3 linked regions of the Celeribacter indicus genome follow. The protein of the gene in region 1 interacts with the protein of each later gene in a pairwise test. Links are inferred from orthologs where the notes say so. Each region holds a gene or a part of one and is shown in the gene's direction. Other genes may lie near its edges.

What was found. The genes of interacting proteins can lie anywhere in the genome.
Region 2: the proteins of groL (region 1) and P73_RS08415 interact in binary tests that used the Escherichia coli proteins (3 or more experiments, as listed by UniProt). The link is inferred for Celeribacter indicus from one-to-one orthologs.
Region 3: the proteins of groL (region 1) and P73_RS17165 interact in binary tests that used the Escherichia coli proteins (3 or more experiments, as listed by UniProt). The link is inferred for Celeribacter indicus from one-to-one orthologs.

The regions. Positions count from the first base shown.
Region 1 is NZ_CP004393.1:3,711,400-3,717,628, reverse strand. What follows is about bases 1,302-4,279. They hold groL (chaperonin GroEL), read left to right. Parts: upstream 1,302-1,957; coding sequence 1,958-3,601; downstream 3,602-4,279. Other genes in these bases: P73_RS24545 (GNAT family N-acetyltransferase), read left to right, coding at 3,828-4,279; groES (co-chaperone GroES), read left to right, coding at 1,634-1,921; P73_RS18325 (DUF2161 domain-containing phosphodiesterase), read left to right, coding at 1,302-1,453. Outside these bases: P73_RS18335 (DUF4440 domain-containing protein), read right to left, coding at 1-11; P73_RS18330 (ZIP family metal transporter), read right to left, coding at 25-747; more of P73_RS18325, read left to right, coding at 788-1,301; more of P73_RS24545, read left to right, coding at 4,280-4,328; P73_RS18305 (5-(carboxyamino)imidazole ribonucleotide synthase), read right to left, coding at 4,346-5,422; purE (5-(carboxyamino)imidazole ribonucleotide mutase), read right to left, coding at 5,415-5,900; P73_RS18295 (YdcH family protein), read right to left, coding at 5,958-6,176.
Region 2 is NZ_CP004393.1:1,668,040-1,673,587, forward strand. Bases 1,177-4,056 are described here. They hold P73_RS08415 (DeoR/GlpR family DNA-binding transcription regulator), read left to right. Parts: upstream 1,177-2,154; coding sequence 2,155-2,958; downstream 2,959-4,056. Other genes in these bases: P73_RS08410 (bifunctional rhamnulose-1-phosphate aldolase/short-chain dehydrogenase), read right to left, coding at 1,177-1,962; rhaS (rhamnose ABC transporter substrate-binding protein), read left to right, coding at 3,007-3,996. In the rest of the region: more of P73_RS08410, read right to left, coding at 1-1,176; P73_RS08425 (sugar ABC transporter ATP-binding protein), read left to right, coding at 4,082-5,548. UniProt on the Escherichia coli protein: Represses ulaG and the ulaABCDEF operon. Two ulaR binding sites have been identified in each promoter.
Region 3 is NZ_CP004393.1:3,471,378-3,477,045, forward strand. What follows is about bases 1,177-4,176. They hold P73_RS17165 (ABC transporter ATP-binding protein), read left to right. Parts: upstream 1,177-2,301; coding sequence 2,302-3,051; downstream 3,052-4,176. Other genes in these bases: alr (alanine racemase), read left to right, coding at 1,177-1,523; P73_RS17160 (MlaE family ABC transporter permease), read left to right, coding at 1,520-2,305; P73_RS17170 (paraquat-inducible protein A), read left to right, coding at 3,160-3,624; radA (DNA repair protein RadA), read left to right, coding at 3,655-4,176. Outside these bases: P73_RS17150 (replicative DNA helicase), read left to right, coding at 1-388; more of alr, read left to right, coding at 483-1,176; more of radA, read left to right, coding at 4,177-5,025; P73_RS17180 (CvpA family protein), read left to right, coding at 5,063-5,623. UniProt on the Escherichia coli protein: Part of the ABC transporter complex MlaFEDB, which is involved in a phospholipid transport pathway that maintains lipid asymmetry in the outer membrane by retrograde trafficking of phospholipids from the outer membrane to the inner membrane.

The DNA.
Region 1 (6,229 bases):
TCGTCGGGCATGAGTCCCTCCCGTCTATCCGAGTTTGCTGAGCCCGTGCGCGGCCAGCAGGCCGAGGGCGATGGCGAGGCCGGTCCAGAGCTTGTCTTCCCTGTAGGCCTTCGGGAAGACCTCCGTGGCGAGCGAGGCGGCGACGACCCCGCCGGCAAAGGTGCGGATGATGGCCAGCGGCTGTTCCCCGACATTGGCCAGCGCGAGCTTGCCCGCCAGCGCCGCGAGGGCGAGGATCACCGCCGTTCCCGTCCAGATCGCGAGCACGCGGCTCCCCGAAATGCCGTCGGAGACCATGCCGCGCGCGCCACCCGCCGCCTCGGGCAGGTTCGACAGGAAGATCGAGCCCGCAAGCGAGGCCGCCATCAGCGGGTCCGCCCCGATCAGCGCCACGCCGAGCGCGAGATTCTCCGGAATGCCGTCGAGCGTGACGGCGAGCAGCAGCCCGCCGCCGCTCTCCGCGCCGAGATTCTTCATCACGTAGCGGTCCGCGAGGACGAAACAGACGGCGCCGCCCAAAAGTGCGGCGGCGAGCAGGGGGAAGGCGATCTTCTCGCTCGCGGGTTCGACGAGTTCGGACATGACCGACACGATGAGTGCGCCGCCCGCCAGTGCGATGAGAAACCCCTCGGTGCCCTCGGACGGCGGACGCCAGACACCCCAGAGCGCCCCGATCAGAAGTGCGGCACTGACGGCGGCGAGTATGGCGAGGGTCATCAACATGAACAGGCAACGCCGGCTGTGCATGCCGGGTTCCTCGCCGCGCGGCGCTCGGCTATGAAGGGGCATGAGCCAGATCCGCGAAACCGACCTCTATCTGCCCGTGAAGGCCTTTCTCGAAAGCCTCGGCTACGAGGTGAAGGCAGAGGTGAAGGACGCCGATGTCGTGGCGCTGCGCGACGGCGCGCCGCCGGTGATCGTCGAGCTGAAGACGGGGTTTTCCCTTCTCTTGCTGCAACAGGGCGTGGCGCGGCAGGCGCTGAGCGATCAGGTCTATCTCGCCGTCCCGCGCTGGCGGGGCCGGGCCGGCTGGCGGATGTTCAAGGGCAATCTGGGGCTGTGCCGGCGTCTCGGGCTCGGCGTGCTCTCGGTCGATCTCGCGACGGGCGGGGTGCAGCTCCATCATGAACCCGGCGCGACGCGGCCGCGCCGCAATGCGCGAAAGGCGCGGGGGCTCCTGGGCGAATTCGCCGCGCGGGAGGGCGATCCCAACCTCGGCGGATCCCGCGCCGGTGGGCGGGTCACGGCCTACCGGCAGGCGGCGGAGAAATGTCGTTTGCATCTTTCCGAACACGGTCCGACAAAGGGCGCGGCGGTCGCGCAGGCCACGGGCGTCGTGCAGGCGACGCGGCTGATGCGGGACAACCATTACGGCTGGTTCACGAAGGTGTCGGTGGGGATCTACGCGCTGACGGAAGCCGGCCGCGGTGCGGGTGGCGGCACGGCGGAGTGACCCCGGCACCGGCGTCCGCCCCGCGGTGCATTTTTTCGTTCACGCGCTGTTGACAGCCTCGGGAGCCCTGCCTAACTATGCGGCGTTATCACTCGCCACCAATGAGTGCTAACGTCCGATTTACCACCGTCCGACAGGGCGGCCCCGACAACTGAAACTGTGAGCGAAGGAGCCTCCAAGATGGCATTCAAACCGCTGCACGACCGTGTTCTGGTCGAACGTGTTGAAAGCGACGAAAAGACCGCAGGCGGTCTCATCATCCCCGATAGCGCGAAAGAAAAGCCTGCCGAGGGCAAGATCGTCGCCGTCGGCGAAGGTGCGCGCAAGGACAGCGGCGAGCTGATCGCGCCGTCCGTGAAAGAAGGCGACAAGATCCTGTTCGGCAAATGGTCCGGCACCGAAGTCACCCTCGACGGCAAAGAGCTTCTCATCATGAAAGAGTCGGACATTCTCGGCATCATCGCCTGAGACGTCCCCCTGAAAACCTTCAGATTGGAGTGAACAATGGCTAAAGACGTCAAGTTCGATACCGACGCCCGCAACCGCATGCTCAAGGGCGTCAACGTCCTCGCGGACGCCGTCAAAGTGACCCTCGGCCCGAAAGGCCGCAATGTCGTGCTCGAAAAATCCTTCGGCGCCCCGCGCATCACCAAGGACGGTGTGTCCGTGGCGAAAGAGATCGAGCTCGAGGACAAGTTCGAGAACATGGGCGCGCAGATGGTGAAGGAAGTCGCTTCCCGCACCAATGACGAGGCCGGCGACGGCACCACCACCGCGACCGTTCTGGCCCAGGCCATCATCAAGGAAGGCCTCAAGCAGGTTGCCGCCGGTCTCAACCCGATGGACCTGAAGCGCGGCATCGACCTCGCGACCTCCAAGGTCGTCGACGCGATCAAATCCGCCGCCCGTCCGGTGAACGACAGCGCCGAGGTTGCGCAGGTCGGCACCATCTCCGCCAACGGCGAGGCCGAGATCGGCCAGCAGATCGCCGACGCGATGCAGAAGGTCGGCAATGACGGCGTGATCACCGTCGAAGAGAACAAGGGCATGGAAACCGAGACCACCGTGGTCGAGGGCATGCAGTTCGACCGTGGCTACCTGTCCCCCTATTTCGTGACCAACCCCGACAAGATGATCGCCGAGCTCGACGACGCCATCATCCTGCTGCACGAAAAGAAACTCTCCTCGCTGCAACCGATGGTTCCGCTGCTCGAGCAGGTGATCCAGTCGCAGAAACCGCTCCTCATCATCGCCGAGGACGTGGAAGGCGAAGCGCTCGCGACCCTCGTCGTGAACAAGCTGCGCGGCGGCCTGAAAATCGCGGCTGTCAAGGCTCCGGGCTTCGGCGATCGCCGTAAAGCCATGCTTCAGGACATCGCGATCCTGACCGGCGGCCAGGTCATCTCCGAAGATCTGGGCATGAAGCTCGAGAACGTCACGATGGACATGCTCGGCTCGGCCAAGAAGATCACCATCTCCAAGGACGAGACCACCATCGTCGACGGCGCTGGCGAGAAGGCGGAAATCGAGGCGCGCGTCGCCCAGATCCGCACCCAGATCGAGGAAACCACCTCCGACTACGACCGTGAGAAGTTGCAGGAACGTGTGGCCAAGCTCGCCGGCGGCGTCGCCGTCATCCGCGTTGGCGGCATGACCGAGGTCGAAGTGAAAGAGCGCAAGGACCGCGTGGACGACGCGCTGAACGCGACCCGTGCGGCCGTTCAGGAAGGCATCGTCGTCGGCGGTGGCGTGGCGCTCGTCCAGGGTGCGAAGGCGCTCGACGGCCTCACCGGTGCGAACCCGGATCAGAACGCCGGTATCGCCATCGTGCGCCGTGCGCTCGAGGCGCCGCTGCGTCAGATCGCGGAAAACGCCGGTGTGGACGGGTCCGTGGTCGCGGGCAAGATCCGCGAATCCAACGACCTGAAATTCGGCTACAACGCGCAGACCGACGAATATGGCGACATGTTCAAGTTCGGCGTGATCGACCCGGCGAAAGTGACCCGCACCGCTCTGGAAGACGCGGCCTCCGTCGCCGGCCTGTTGATCACCACCGAAGCCATGGTCGCCGACAAGCCGGCCAAGGAAGGCGCCGGTGCCGGCATGCCCGACATGGGCGGCATGGGCGGCATGGGCGGCATGATGTAAGACTGCGGCGCGCCCTTCGGGGCGCGACGCGGGCACATCCCGCACCTGCCGGAAAAACGAGAGGGTCGCCCTTCGGCGGCCCTTTTCTCATTCGGGCCCGAAAGTGCCCGCTATTGCAGCAGATGGCGCGGATTTCCGCGGCAGGCGCGGCGATGCCCTGCCGCGGGCTTGCACGGCGCTCCGCCGGTCCGCAGTCTCGCAGAGACAGCCTTTGTCGGGATCCGCCATGCATCTGCGCGCCCTCTCCGCCGACGACGACCTGCCGCTTTCGATCCTGCTCGACAGCACGTTCGACGGGCCGCAGATGTATCGTTTCGCACGCGCGCTGCGCGGGGAGGGGGCGGTCGCGATGGAGCGCATTGCCTGCGAAGGCGGCAGGGTGCTCGGCTATGTCTGTTTTGCCCGGATGATCGTGCCCGCCGACTGGTGGGCGCTGTCGATTCTGGCGATCTCCCCCAGCCATCACAAGCGCGGGATGGGGCGCGACCTCGTCGCGCAGGGCCTGGACGACGCGCGGCGGGAACGGGCGAAAGCGGTGGTGGTGATCGGAGATCCGGCCTATTTCGGGCGGCTCGGGTTCTCCACGCTCGCCGCCTCGCGGCTCGAAACACCGATCGCCGCCCGGTTCACCGCGCTCTATCCGATCGCGCCGGGCACAGGCATGTCGTCACAACGCCTGATCTACCCGCTCGCCTACAGCCGGTTCGACGAACGCCTCGTGACCTGACGCGAGGCGCGCGCCGGTCAGGCGGCGGGGCCGAGCAGGCGGTTCACATGGCCCATCTTGCGACCGGGCTTTGCCTCCGCCTTGCCGTAGAGGTGGATCGCGACGGAGCCGTCCCTGGAGAAATCGGGAATGCGCGCGACATCCTCACCGATCAGATTGAGCATCTCGACGTTGGAATGCCGCTTTCCGTCGCCAAGCGGCCAGCCGGCGACGGCGCGGACATGTTGTTCGAACTGGTCGATGACACAGCCGTTCTGCGTCCAGTGGCCGGAATTGTGCACGCGCGGCGCGATCTCGTTCACCACGAGCCCGGTTGTCGTGACAAAGAGCTCCACTCCCATCACCCCGACATAATCGAGCGCGTTCAGGATCTTGGCGGCAAGAAGCACGGCGTCGGTCCGCTGGGCGGGGGTGAGGCGGGCCGGCACGGTGGTCTTGTGCAGGATGCCGGATTTGTGCACGTTCTCGCCCGGATCGAAACAGGCGACATCGCCGCCGAGCCCGCGCGCGGCGATCACCGAGACCTCGTGCGAGAAATCGACGAAGCCCTCGAGGATCGCGGAGGCACCGGCCATGTCGGCGAGCGCCGCCTGTGCCTCCTGCGGCGCGGCGATCCGCGCCTGCCCCTTGCCGTCATAGCCGAAGCGGCGGGTCTTGAGGATCGCGGGCGTGCCAATCTCGTCGATGGCCTCCACCAGGTCGACCTCGTCATCCACCGCGGCATAGGGCGCGACGGCGAGGCCCAGCCCGGACAGGAACGCCTTTTCCGTCAGCCGGTCCTGCGACACGGCGAGCGCCTTGCGGTTGGGGCGGATCGGCACGAGCGATTCGATGAGATCGAGCGCGGACGTCGGCACGTTCTCGAATTCGTAGGTCACCACGTCCACCGAGGCGGCGAAGCGGCGCAGCGCCTCCTCGTCCTCGTAGGGCGCGCGGACATGGGACTGCGCGACATGGGACGCCGGGCAGTCGCCGCCGGGCTCGAAGATGCAGGTCCTGAATCCGAGGCGCGAGGCCGCGACGGACAGCATGCGCCCGAGCTGGCCGCCGCCGAGAATGCCGATGGTCGCACCGGGCTGGAGGGGCTCAGTCATCGGCGGGCTCGTCGGGAATGGAGGCGGAAAGCGCCTCGCGCCAGGCGTCGAGCCGCGCACCCAGCGCCGGATCGGAGACCGCGAGGATGCCCGCGGCCATCAGCCCCGCATTGGCCGCGCCCGCCTCCCCGATGGCCATGGTGGCGACGGGAAAGCCCTTCGGCATCTGGACGATGGAATAGAGGCTGTCGACGCCCGAGAGCGCGCGGGTCTGGATCGGCACGCCGATCACCGGCACACGGGTTTTCGATGCCATCATGCCCGGCAGGTGCGCGGCACCGCCCGCGCCGGCGATGATCACCTTGAGCCCGCGTCCGGCGGCCTGCTTGCCATAGCTCCAGAGCCGGTCGGGGGTGCGGTGGGCGGAGACGATTTTCGCCTCGTATCCTATGCCCAGATCCCCGAGGATTTCCGCTGCGCGTTTCATGGTCGGCCAGTCCGACTGGCTGCCCATGATGATGCCGACATCGACGCTCACTTGGCTCTTCCTTCGTGCAATCCCGTGTTGGGGTGCACTTATAACGGCCCGCGAGGCTTACGCAATGATGTCGGGGGTGATCTGGTCCTCGATCATGGCGATCCGGTCCTTCAGCGCAAGCTTCTGCTTCTTCATGCGCTGGAGCCGGAGCGCGTCGAGATGGCCGGTCTCCTGCATCGCTTCGATGGCGGCATCGAGGTCGCGATGCTCGCGCCTGAGGATTTCGAGCTTCACCCGAAGCACGTCGAGATGATCCATTCGGTTGGACACGTTCATCGCGTTGTCTCTAGTCTGTTCTTTGCGTCCTGTCTCACACGCGCGCCGCGGCT
Region 2 (5,548 bases), 2.0 Mb from region 1 along the record:
GCGCTGGCGATACATCTCCTCCAGCCCGTTCTTGTCGGTTCCGTAGGTGCCGGCCCGTTGTTCGAGCCATTCGCCTTCCCAGATTTTCGAGCCGCGGAGCACCGCATCGGGGTTCACCACGTTGACGCGGATGCCTGCCTCGGCCCCTTCGAGTGCCAGACAGCGCGCGAGGTGAATCTCGGATGCCTTCGCCGTGCAATAGGCCGAGGCGTTGGGCGAGGCCGCGAGGCCGTTCTTCGAGGCGACGAAGACCACGGAGCCGCCGATACCCTGCCGGCGCATCACTTTGAACGCCTCGCGGGAGACAAGGAAATAGCCGGTGGACAGAATGTCCATGTTCCTGTTCCAGAGCGCAAGGGAGGTCTCTTCGACTGGGGCGGAAGAGGCGATGCCGGCGTTGGAAACGAGAATGTCCACACCGCCGAATTCAACGGAGACATCCGCATAGGCGGCTTCGACCGCGGCTTCGTCGGTCACGTTCATCTCGACGGCCCGCACCACATCCGCTCCGAATTGCGCGGCAAAGCCATCCCGCACTTCGGCGAGCGCCTCCATGTCGATGTCGGCGAGCATGACACAGGCGCCTTCCGTGAGATAGCGTGCGGCCGTTGCCGCCCCGATGCCGCCCGCGCCGCCAGTGATGAGCGCCACACGACCGGCCAGGCTCTTGGGTTTGGGCATGCGTTGCAGCTTTGCCTCTTCGAGGAGCCAATATTCGATGTCGAAGGCTTCCTGTTCCGGCAGGCCGCGATATTCGGACACCGCAGAGGAACCGCGCATCACGTTGATCGCATTCACGTAGAACTCGCCGGAAATCCGTGCGGTGGCGCGATCCTTGGCAAAGGTGATCATGCCGACGCCGGGGATCAGGTAGACGACCGCATTCGGATCGCGCAGGGCAGGCGAATTATCGTGTTTGCAGCGCTCGTAATAGGCTGCGTAGTCGTCGCGGTAGGCCGCAATTTGCGCGTCGAGACCGTCGAGCACCTCGTCGATATTGTTCTTCGCGGGATCGAAGTCGATCACCAGCGGCCGGATCTTCGTGCGCAGGAAATGATCGGGGCAGGAGGTGCCCAGAGCGGCCAGATCACGCATGTTCTTCGCGTTGACAAATTCGAGCACCGTTTCGCTGTCCTCGAAATTACCGACCATATGCTGGGCGCCCGAAACATAACCACGGATCACGGGCATCAGTTTCGCGGCCACCTCACGACGGGTCTCGGGGGCGAGGCTTTCGTGTATTGCACCACCAAAGGCCGGGATGTCCGCCGTCTTTTCCTCGAAATAGGCGATGGCCTTGTTGATGATCTCCAGCGTCAGCTCGTAGCAGGCCTTCGCATCGTCATCCCAGGTGAACAGCCCGTGGCTCTCGAGTACGACGCCCTTCGCTTCGGGGTTCTTAAGGCAGAAATCCTCAAGCCACAGGCCCAGCTCGTAGCCCGGTTTCTTCCACGGAAGCCAGCCGATCTCCTCGCCGAAAATCTCCTGCGTGAGTGCCTTGGAATCCTTCGAGGCGGCAATGGCGATGATTGCATCCGGGTGCATGTGATCGACGTGCCTTTTCGGCACATAGGCGTGCAGGGGCGTGTCGATGGAGGCCGCGCGCGGGTTCAGGTTGAACGTGCAATGAGGCAGGTAGCCGACCATCTCGTCCTCGAACGCGACGCCGCGATATTTGCCCTTGAGAGCGCGTAGCTTGTCCATGTAGAGCGTTGCGAACCCGTCCATCCTGATGGAGCCGACGTCGCCGCCGGAGCCTTTGACCCAGAGAACTTCGGTCTCTTCACCGGTCAACGGGTCGATTTCCGTGACTTTCGCAGAGGTGTTGCCGCCGCCGTAATTGGTCACGCGCTTGTCCGAGCCGAGAAGGTTGGAGCGGTACAGAAGTTTCTCCGGTTCGCTCATCGTTTCCGCTTTGGCGTCATCCCAGAGCGATGCAAGCCGCGAGGTTGCGGATGTCATGGTGATCTCCTCCCGATCCTCAGATAATGGGTAGTTTCGTATTGCCTGTTAACACTGTGCAGCGCGCGCGCTGTTGTCAATCATAAATGATCATTGTCGATCATAATGCAGGTGCAGAATGATTTTTATGACATAATATGATTGACAATGATCGTTTCCCTGCGGCACTCTTGAATTCAGAGGAGGACACCCATGCATGAAAAGGAACGCCACGAGATTATCCTGTCTGCCGTTCAGGACCGGCCGGTTGTGACGGTGGTGGAGCTTTGTGGCCTCACGGGCGCGTCGGAGGCGACCATCCGCCGGGATATCGCGGCATTGCATGTCGCCAAGCGCCTGCGCCGGGTGCGGGGCGGGGCGGAAGCTCTGGCGCCGAACCCGTTTCCCGGACTGGCGGGGCGGACCTTCGCGGTGAACGAAACAATCAACATCAAGCAAAAGCAGGCAATTGCCCGCGCGGCGGTGGACCTGTGCGCGGATGGGGATCCGATCATCATCAATGGCGGTACGACGACGTTCCAGATGGTACATCCGCTGGCGACACGCCGCTGCCAGGTGTTCACAAACTCCTTTCCTATCGCGGAACATCTTCTGAAAAATTCGAAGAATTCAGTGCTTATCTCGGGGGGCGTGATCTACCGTGAGCAGAACATCGTGCTGTCTCCCTTCGACAATGACGTGACGCGGAATTTCTATGCGCGGCGCATGTTCATGGGCGCGCAAGGAGTTGCGCCTCTTGGCGTGATGGAGGCGGACCCGCTCCTCATCCAGGCCGAACACAAGCTGATCGGGCAGGCGGATGAAATCGTGCTGCTGGTGGATTCGACGAAATTCGAAAGCCGTTCGAGCCTCGTGCTCTGCCCTCTCTCGGAAATCGACGTGCTGATCACCGATGACGGGATCAGCGATCGCGCCGCCGCCATGATCGAAGCGGCGGATATCAGACTCATCGTGGCCCCCGCAGGGGGCGCGAGGGAGGAGGAGGCGGCGTCCTGACGCAATCGGCGGGCGCTGCGCAACATGGAGATTCAGGGAGGACTCCACATGAAACTGACCAGACTTCTGACTTCCGTGGCTGTCGCGACCGGGCTGTTTGCCGGGTCTGCATCCGCGGAAGACATGCGTATCGCCCTTGTGGCGAAAGCCCTCGGCATCGGCTTTTTCGAAGCTGCGGCCAAAGGGGCCGAAGAGGCGGCCAGCGAGCTGGGCGATGTCGAGATCATCTATACCGGTCCGACGGATACCACCGCCGAAGGCCAGATCGAGGTGATCAATTCGCTGATCGCGCAGAATGTGGACGCCATCGCCGTGTCCGCCAATGACACCGATGCCCTCGTGCCGACTCTGAAGAAGGCGATGCAGCGCGGCATCACCGTGATTTCCTGGGATTCCGGTGTGGCCGAAGAGGGCCGTCAGATGCACCTCAACCCGTCCTCGAACCCGCTGATCGGCAACATGATCATCAAGCTGGCGGCCGATCACCTGCCGGACGGCGGCGAGGTCGCCGTTCTGTCAGCCACCACCACCTCGACCAACCAGAACATCTGGATCGAGGAGATGAACAAGGCGATGGAAAACTATCCGGGTATCGAGGTGGTGGCGACCGTCTATGGCGACGACCTTGCCGACAAATCCTATCGTGAGGCCACCGGCCTGATGCAGTCCTACCCCGATCTCGACGCGATCATCGCGCCGACGTCGGTGGGGATCGTGGCCGCCGCGCAGGCCGTCGTGGATGCCGGAAAGGTGGGCGAGGTCAATGTCACCGGTCTCGGTCTGCCCTCGGAGATGGCGGGCGCGATCGAGAGCGGAGCGTCCCAGTCCTTCGCCATCTGGAACCCGATCGACCTCGGTTATTCGGCGACCATGATCGCCTACCATCTTGCTAAGGGCGACGCGACCGCCGAGCCCGGCGCGAGCATTCCGATGGGGCGCATGGGCGAGGTCACGCTCGATGACACGACCTCCGGGGCGATGGCCGATCCTTTCGTCTATGACGCGGCCAACATCGCGGATTTCAAGGACATCTTCTAACTCCGGAGATGTCCCAGAGGGGGGCGGCGCCTTTGGGCCATTGGCGCCGCCTCACCTGATTGCAGATATATTGTATCAACGGGCTATGATCATGGGCTCAGACCAGACCAATGCCGTGCCGGTTCTCGCGCTCGACGGCATCACCAAGACCTTTCCGGGGGTGAAGGCGCTCGACGGCGTCGATCTCGAGCTTTTCGCGGGCCGTGTGACCGCGCTGATCGGGGAAAACGGCGCGGGCAAATCCACGGTCGTCAAGATGCTGACCGGCATCTACCAGCCGGACGGCGGGCGGATCCTCATGGACGGACAGGAAGTGAGTTTTGCGACGGCGCAGGCGGCGTCCGCGGCCGGTGTCACGGCGATCCATCAGGAAACCGTGCTCTTCGACGAGCTCTCCGTTGCGGAGAACATCTTTATCGGCCATGCGCCGAAAGGGAAATTCGGTCTCATCGATCGCAAGGCCATGCATGTCGGCGCGCAGCGTATTCTCGATGAAATCGGTGCCAGGATCGATGCGGAGGTGCGCCTCAAGGATCTCGGTATCGCCTCGCGCCACCTTGTCGCCATCGCCCGCGCATTGTCGGTCGAGGCTCGGGTCGTTGTCATGGACGAGCCTACCGCCGCGCTCAGCCGCAAGGAGATCGAGGAACTCTACGCGCTCGTCGAGCAGTTGAAGGCGCAAGGCAAGGCCATCCTGTTCATTTCCCACAAATTCGACGAAATCTTCCGGATCGCCGATCGCTATACGGTTTTTCGCGATGGCCAGTTCATCGGAGCGGGCGAGATGTCGGAGATGGTCGAGTCTGAACTCGTGAAGATGATGGTCGGGCGATCTGTCGACCAGATCTATCCCAAACGCGCCGCCGAGATCGGCGAGGTCGTTCTCACCGTCGCAGGTTACAGTCATCCGACCGAATTCGAAGACATCGGGTTTACGCTGCGACGGGGCGAGATCCTGGGCTTTTACGGCCTCGTCGGGGCGGGGCGATCCGAATTCATGCAAAGCCTGATCGGTGTGACCCGCCCGTCCAAAGGGGCCGTCCGGATCGAGGACAAGGTGCGGGTGATCCGGTCTCCTGCCAATGCAATCGCCGCCGGGATCGTCTACGTGCCTGAGGACCGGGGCAAACAGGGCGCGATCCTCGACATGCCGATCTTCCAGAATGTGACATTGCCCTCACTGTCGCGCCTCTCGAGGAACGGCTTCACCCGGATGGCAGAGGAATTTGCCCTTGCGCGGCGCTACACGGAGCGCCTCGATCTGCGTGCGGCGTCGCTCGATACACCCGTCGGCAGCCTCTCCGGCGGCAATCAGCAGAAGGTGGTGATCGCCAAATGGCTCGCGACGCAACCCAAGGTCATCATCCTCGACGAGCCCACGAAAGGCATTGACATCGGGTCCAAGGCCGCCGTGCATGATTTTATGTCCGAACTGGCCGCCGAAGGACTTTCCGTGATCATGGTCAGTTCCGAAATCCCGGAGATCCTCGGGATGTCTGACCGGATCATCGTGATGCGCGAAGGGCGGATCGTGGCGGAGCTGGAAGGCGAC
Region 3 (5,668 bases), 240 kb from region 1 along the record:
CTCCATGGGGCTGAAGGCCATCGCCAAGGAGCTCAACATCCCGGTGATTGCGCTGTCACAGCTCTCCCGGACGGTGGAAAGCCGCGACGACAAGCGCCCGCAGCTCTCCGACCTGCGCGAATCCGGCTCGATCGAGCAGGACGCGGACGTGGTGATGTTCGTCTACCGCGGCGAATATTACAAAGAGCGGGAGAAACCCGACGACGACAATCTCGAGGCGATGGAGAAATGGATGGCGGACATGGAACGCCTGCACGGCAAGGCCGAGGTGATCCTCGGCAAGCAGCGCCACGGCCCCATCGGCACGGTCGAGCTGTCCTTCGAGGCGCAATTTACCCGCTTCGGCAACCTCGCCCGCGAGGACCAGGGCTACAGCCCCGACTACTGATCGCCGGCGCGGAAAGGCAACCCCCGGAAAAGGAACGAAACCTGTGCGGCGCTTTGGGCTTGCACCGCGCCGCCTGCGGGGTCAAAAGACAGCCATGGGAACATCCATTCTTCATATCGACCTGACCGCGCTCGCCGACAACTGGCGCGCCCTCGACCGCCGCTCCGGCACCGGGACGGAAACCGCCGCGGTGGTGAAGGCGAATGCCTACGGGCTCGGCCTCGGCAAGGCGGCGCGCGCGCTGCAAAAGGCGGGGGCGAACAGCTTCTTCGTCGCCACCGCCGAGGAAGGCGTCGAACTGCGCCAGGCCGTCGGCCCCTCGCCCTGGATCGGCGTGCTCGGCGGCCACATGGCGGGCGACACCGACATGATGGCCGACATGGCGCTCGTCCCGATGCTCAATTCCCTCGACCAGATCACCCGCCATTTCGAGGCGCTTCCCGGCGCGGGCTTCGGCATCCAGCTCGACAGCGGGATGAACCGGCTCGGGCTCGAGCCCTCCGAATGGGACGCGGTGCGCGACCTGGTGATGAAGGCCAAGCCGGACCTCTTGATGAGCCATCTCGCCTGCGCCGACGAGCCCGACCACCCGATGAACGAACAGCAGCGCACGGCCTTTTGCGCGATGACCGACGGCCTGCCGGTGCGCCGCTCGCTCGCGGCGACGGGGGGCGTGCTGCTCGGCCCGGCCTATCACTTCGACGTGGTCCGCGCCGGGATCGGCATGTATGGCGGCCTGCCCTTCGAGGAGGCGAGGCCCGTCGTGCGCGTGGAATGTCCGGTCATCCAGGCCCGCGACGTGGCCGCCGGCGAAACCGTGGGCTACGGGAACACCTGGACCGCCGAGGCGCCCGCGCGCATCGCCACCGTTTCGGCAGGCTACGGCGACGGCATCACGCGGCATATCTCCGGCAAGGCGATGATGTTCGACGGCACCACCCCCTGCCCGCTGGTCGGCCGGGTCTCGATGGACCTGATCACGGTGGACATCACCCATCTCGACCATGTCCCGCGCTCGCTCGACCTGCTCTGCGCGCATCAGACGGTGGACGATCTCGCCCAGATCGCGGGCACGATCGGCTACGAGATCCTCACCTCCCTCGGGCGCCGCTACCAGCGGCGGTATCTCGGATGAAGCTCCTCGCGCGCCTCCTCGCCGCCCTCGGGCGGGCCGTGCTCTCCGCTCTCGCGTCGATGGGGCGGGTGACGATCTTTGCGCTGGCGACGCTGCGCCATATCCTCACCCCGCCGATCTACATGCGCGAGATCCTCCATGCGCTCCTGCATGTGGGCTACCTCTCGCTCCCCGTCGTCGGCCTGACCGCCGTCTTCACCGGCGGGGCGCTCGCGCTCCAGATCTATGCCGGCGGCTCGCGCTTTTCCGCCGAACAGGTCGTGCCGCAGATCGTGGCCCTCGGCGTGGTGCGCGAACTCGGGCCGGTGATGGTCGGGCTGATGATGGCCGCGCGCGTCACCTCCTCCATCGCCGCGGAGATCGCGACGATGAAGGTCACCGAACAGATCGACGCGCTCGTGACCCTCTCCACCCATCCGATGAAATACCTGACCGCCCCGCGCGTCTTCGCCGGCCTCGTGACCGTGCCGCTGCTGGTGGCGGTGGGCGACGTGATCGGGGTGTTCGGCGGCTGGTTCGTCTCCACCCAGTCGCTCGGCTTCAACTCCGCCACCTACCTCAAGAACACCATCAATTTCCTCGAGAGCTCCGACATCGTCTCCTCCCTCGTGAAGGGCGCGGCCTTCGGCACGATCGCGACCCTCATGGGCTGCTATTACGGCATGCAGTCGGGCCGCGGGGCGCAGGGTGTCGGGCAGGCCACGAAAAGCTCGGTGGTCGCCTCCGCCGTGCTGATCCTCGCGGCGAACTTCCTTCTCACACAGGCCTTCTTCGCGACATGATCGAACTCCGGGACGTGCATAAATCCTTCGGTCCGAAGGACATCCTGCGGGGCGTCAACCTCGGCGTCGCCAAGGGCGAAAGCTGTGTCATCATCGGCGGATCGGGCACCGGGAAATCGGTGATGCTGAAATGTATCCTCGGCCTGATCACCCCCGACAGCGGCACGATCCTCGTGGATGGCGAGGACGTGACGCGGACCGGCGACCGCGACGCCTTCCTCGCGCGCTTCGGCATGCTGTTCCAGGGATCGGCGCTGTTCGACAGCCTGCCGGTCTGGCAGAACGTCGCCTTCCGCCTGCTGCGCGGCTCGCTCAAGCGGCCCAGGGCGGAGGCGCGGGAAATCGCGGTGGAAAAGCTGCGCCGCGTCGGGCTCGGCCCCGACGTGGCCGACCTCTTCCCGGCGGAACTCTCGGGCGGGATGCAGAAGCGCGTGGGCCTCGCCCGCGCCATCGCCGCCGATCCGGAAATCATCTTCTTCGACGAGCCGACCACCGGGCTCGACCCGATCATGTCGGGCGTGATCAACGACCTGATCCGCGAGATCGTGACGGAAATGGGCGCCACCGCCCTGACGATCACCCATGACATGACCTCCGTGCGGGCCATCGCCGACAAGGTGGCGATGCTGCACCGGGGCAAGATCCGCTGGCACGGACCGGTGTCGCAGATGGACACGGCCGAAGATCCCTATCTGCACCAGTTCATCACCGGCTCCGCGGAAGGGCCGATCGAGACTTTGCGATAGCCGCCTGCGCGGCGGTGCGATAGCCGCCTGCGCGGCGGTGCGCCAGCCGCTTGTGCGGCGGTGCGATAGCCGCTTGCGCCGCCGCCTCGCCGGGCCCATCTGTCGGAGATGACCCCGCTGCGCCTCGCCAACCTGTCGCTCCTCCTCCTCTTTCCCGTCGCCTGGGCCGCACCGCTCCTCAAGGCGGGGCTGTTGCCGCTGTTCCGCCTGTCGGAGATCTCGGTCCTCTCGGGGATCGCGAGCCTGTGGGAAAAGGACATCCCGCTCGCGCTGGTGGTGATCCTCTTCGCGATGATCGCCCCGGTCGCGAAGGTGCTCGCGCTCGACGCGCTGCTCGCCGGGCGCCTGCCCGCGGGCGCGAAGCCCTGGCTCTTCCACCTCGGGCGGCTCGGCATGGCGGATGTGTTCCTCGTCGCGATCTACATCACCGTGGCGAAGGGGCTCGGCGTCGGGCGGCTGGAGGTGGGCTGGGGGCTCTACCTGTTCACCTTCTGCGTGCTGGCGAGCCTCGGATTGAGTATTTTCAGCAGCAAAAAGCCGCGGGGCTTGCGCGGGACCGGTACGGCGGATTAGAACGAAGCAAGAACGAAAAGAGAGGCGGGCATGGCAAGGGCACAGAAGAATTTCGTCTGTTCGACCTGCGGCGCGGTGACGACGAAATGGTCGGGCCGGTGCGACGGCTGCGGCGAATGGAACACGATCTCCGAGGAGAAGCCGCTGTCGCAGGCGGGTCCGGCGGGCAAGACGCTGGGCGGCCTGCGCGGCCGGGAGATCACGCTGTCGAACCTGTCGGCCAGGGACGCGCCGCCGCCGCGCACCTCCTCGGGGCTCGGGGAATTCGACCGGGTGCTGGGCGGCGGGCTGGTGCCGGCCTCGGCCATCCTCGTGGGCGGCGATCCGGGGATCGGCAAGTCGACGCTGCTGTTGCAGGCGGCGGCGCGGTTCGCGGGCGCGGGGCTCAAGGTGATCTACATCTCCGGCGAGGAGGCGGCGGCGCAGGTGAGGATGCGTGCGCAGCGGCTCGGGCTCGGCGAGGCGGCGGTGAAGCTCGGGGCGGAGACCAACCTGCGCGACATCCTCACGACGCTCGAGGCGGAGGCGCCCGATCTCGTCATCATCGATTCCATCCAGACGATGTGGGCGGACAATGTGGAGAGCGCGCCGGGCTCGGTGAGCCAGGTGCGCGCGGCGGCACACGAGCTTGTGACCTTCGCGAAATCGCGCGGCGTTTCGGTGATGCTCGTCGGCCATGTGACCAAGGAGGGCCAGCTCGCCGGGCCGCGCGTGGTGGAGCACATGGTCGACACCGTGCTCTATTTCGAGGGCGAGCGCGGGCACCAGTTCCGGCTGTTGCGCGCGGTGAAGAACCGCTTCGGACCCGCCCATGAGATCGGTGTGTTCGAGATGACGGGCGACGGGCTCAGCGAGGTGACGAACCCTTCGGCGCTGTTCCTGTCGGAGCGCGACACGCCCGCGCCGGGCTCCGTCGTCTTTGCCGGGATCGAGGGAACGCGGCCGGTTCTCGTGGAATTCCAGGCGCTTGTGGCCCCTTCCCCGCATGCCCAGGCGCGGCGCACCGTGGTCGGCTGGGACGGATCGCGGCTGGCCATGATCCTCGCCGTGCTCGAGGCGCGCTGCGGCATCCCCTTTGCCGGGCTCGACGTCTATCTCAATGTCGCGGGCGGGATGAAGGTCTCCGAACCCGCCGCCGACCTCGCGGTCGCCGCCGCGCTCCTGTCGGCGCGCGAGGATGCGGCACTTCCGAAGGACTGTGTGGTTTTCGGGGAACTTTCCCTTTCCGGCAGCCTGCGTCCCGTGGGTCAGACCGAAAACAGGTTGAAAGAAGCGAAAAAACTTGGTTTTTCATCGGCCATCATGCCGGCGCGCTCGAAGGCGGGCGAAAAGAGCGGCGTGGATATCCGCCAGATGGGCGATCTGATCGGGTTCGTCGGCGAGGTTTTCGGCGCGGGCTAGGCCCGGTCCAAGAGGAAAAGAGAGAGGCAGAGGGCCAATGGAAGGTTTCACACTCATCGACGGCATCGTCGCGCTGGTCATCGTGGTCTCGGCCCTTCTCGCCTATTCCCGCGGCTTCGTGCGCGAGGGGATGGCGATCGCGGGATGGATCGTCGCCGCGATCCTCGGCTATATCTTTGCCCCGCAGGCCGTGCCGCTGGTCAAGGAAGTGCCCTATCTCGGCGATTACATCTCCGGCTCCTGCGAACTCTCGGTGATCACCGGCTTCTTCGCGGTCTTCGCCCTCGCGCTCATCGTCGTGTCGCTGTTCACCCCGCTGTTTTCCTCGGCGGTGCAGCGTTCGGCGCTCGGCGGGATCGACCAGGGCCTCGGCTTCCTCTTCGGCGTGCTGCGCGGGATCGTCCTCGTCGCCATCGCCCTGGTGATCGTGGACCGCGTGTCCACCGGCGATCCGATCCCGGTGCTGGAGAATTCCCGCACCGCAAAGGTCTTTGCCCGCTCCTCCGACAAGCTCGACGAGACGCTGCCCGACGACGCGCCCGGCTGGGTTACCCAGCGCTACGAGGCGCTCGTGGCGACCTGCGCGATCGAGCAGTAACAGACCCGCCGGGGGGACCGGCCCGGCGCCGGCCTGCACCGGAAG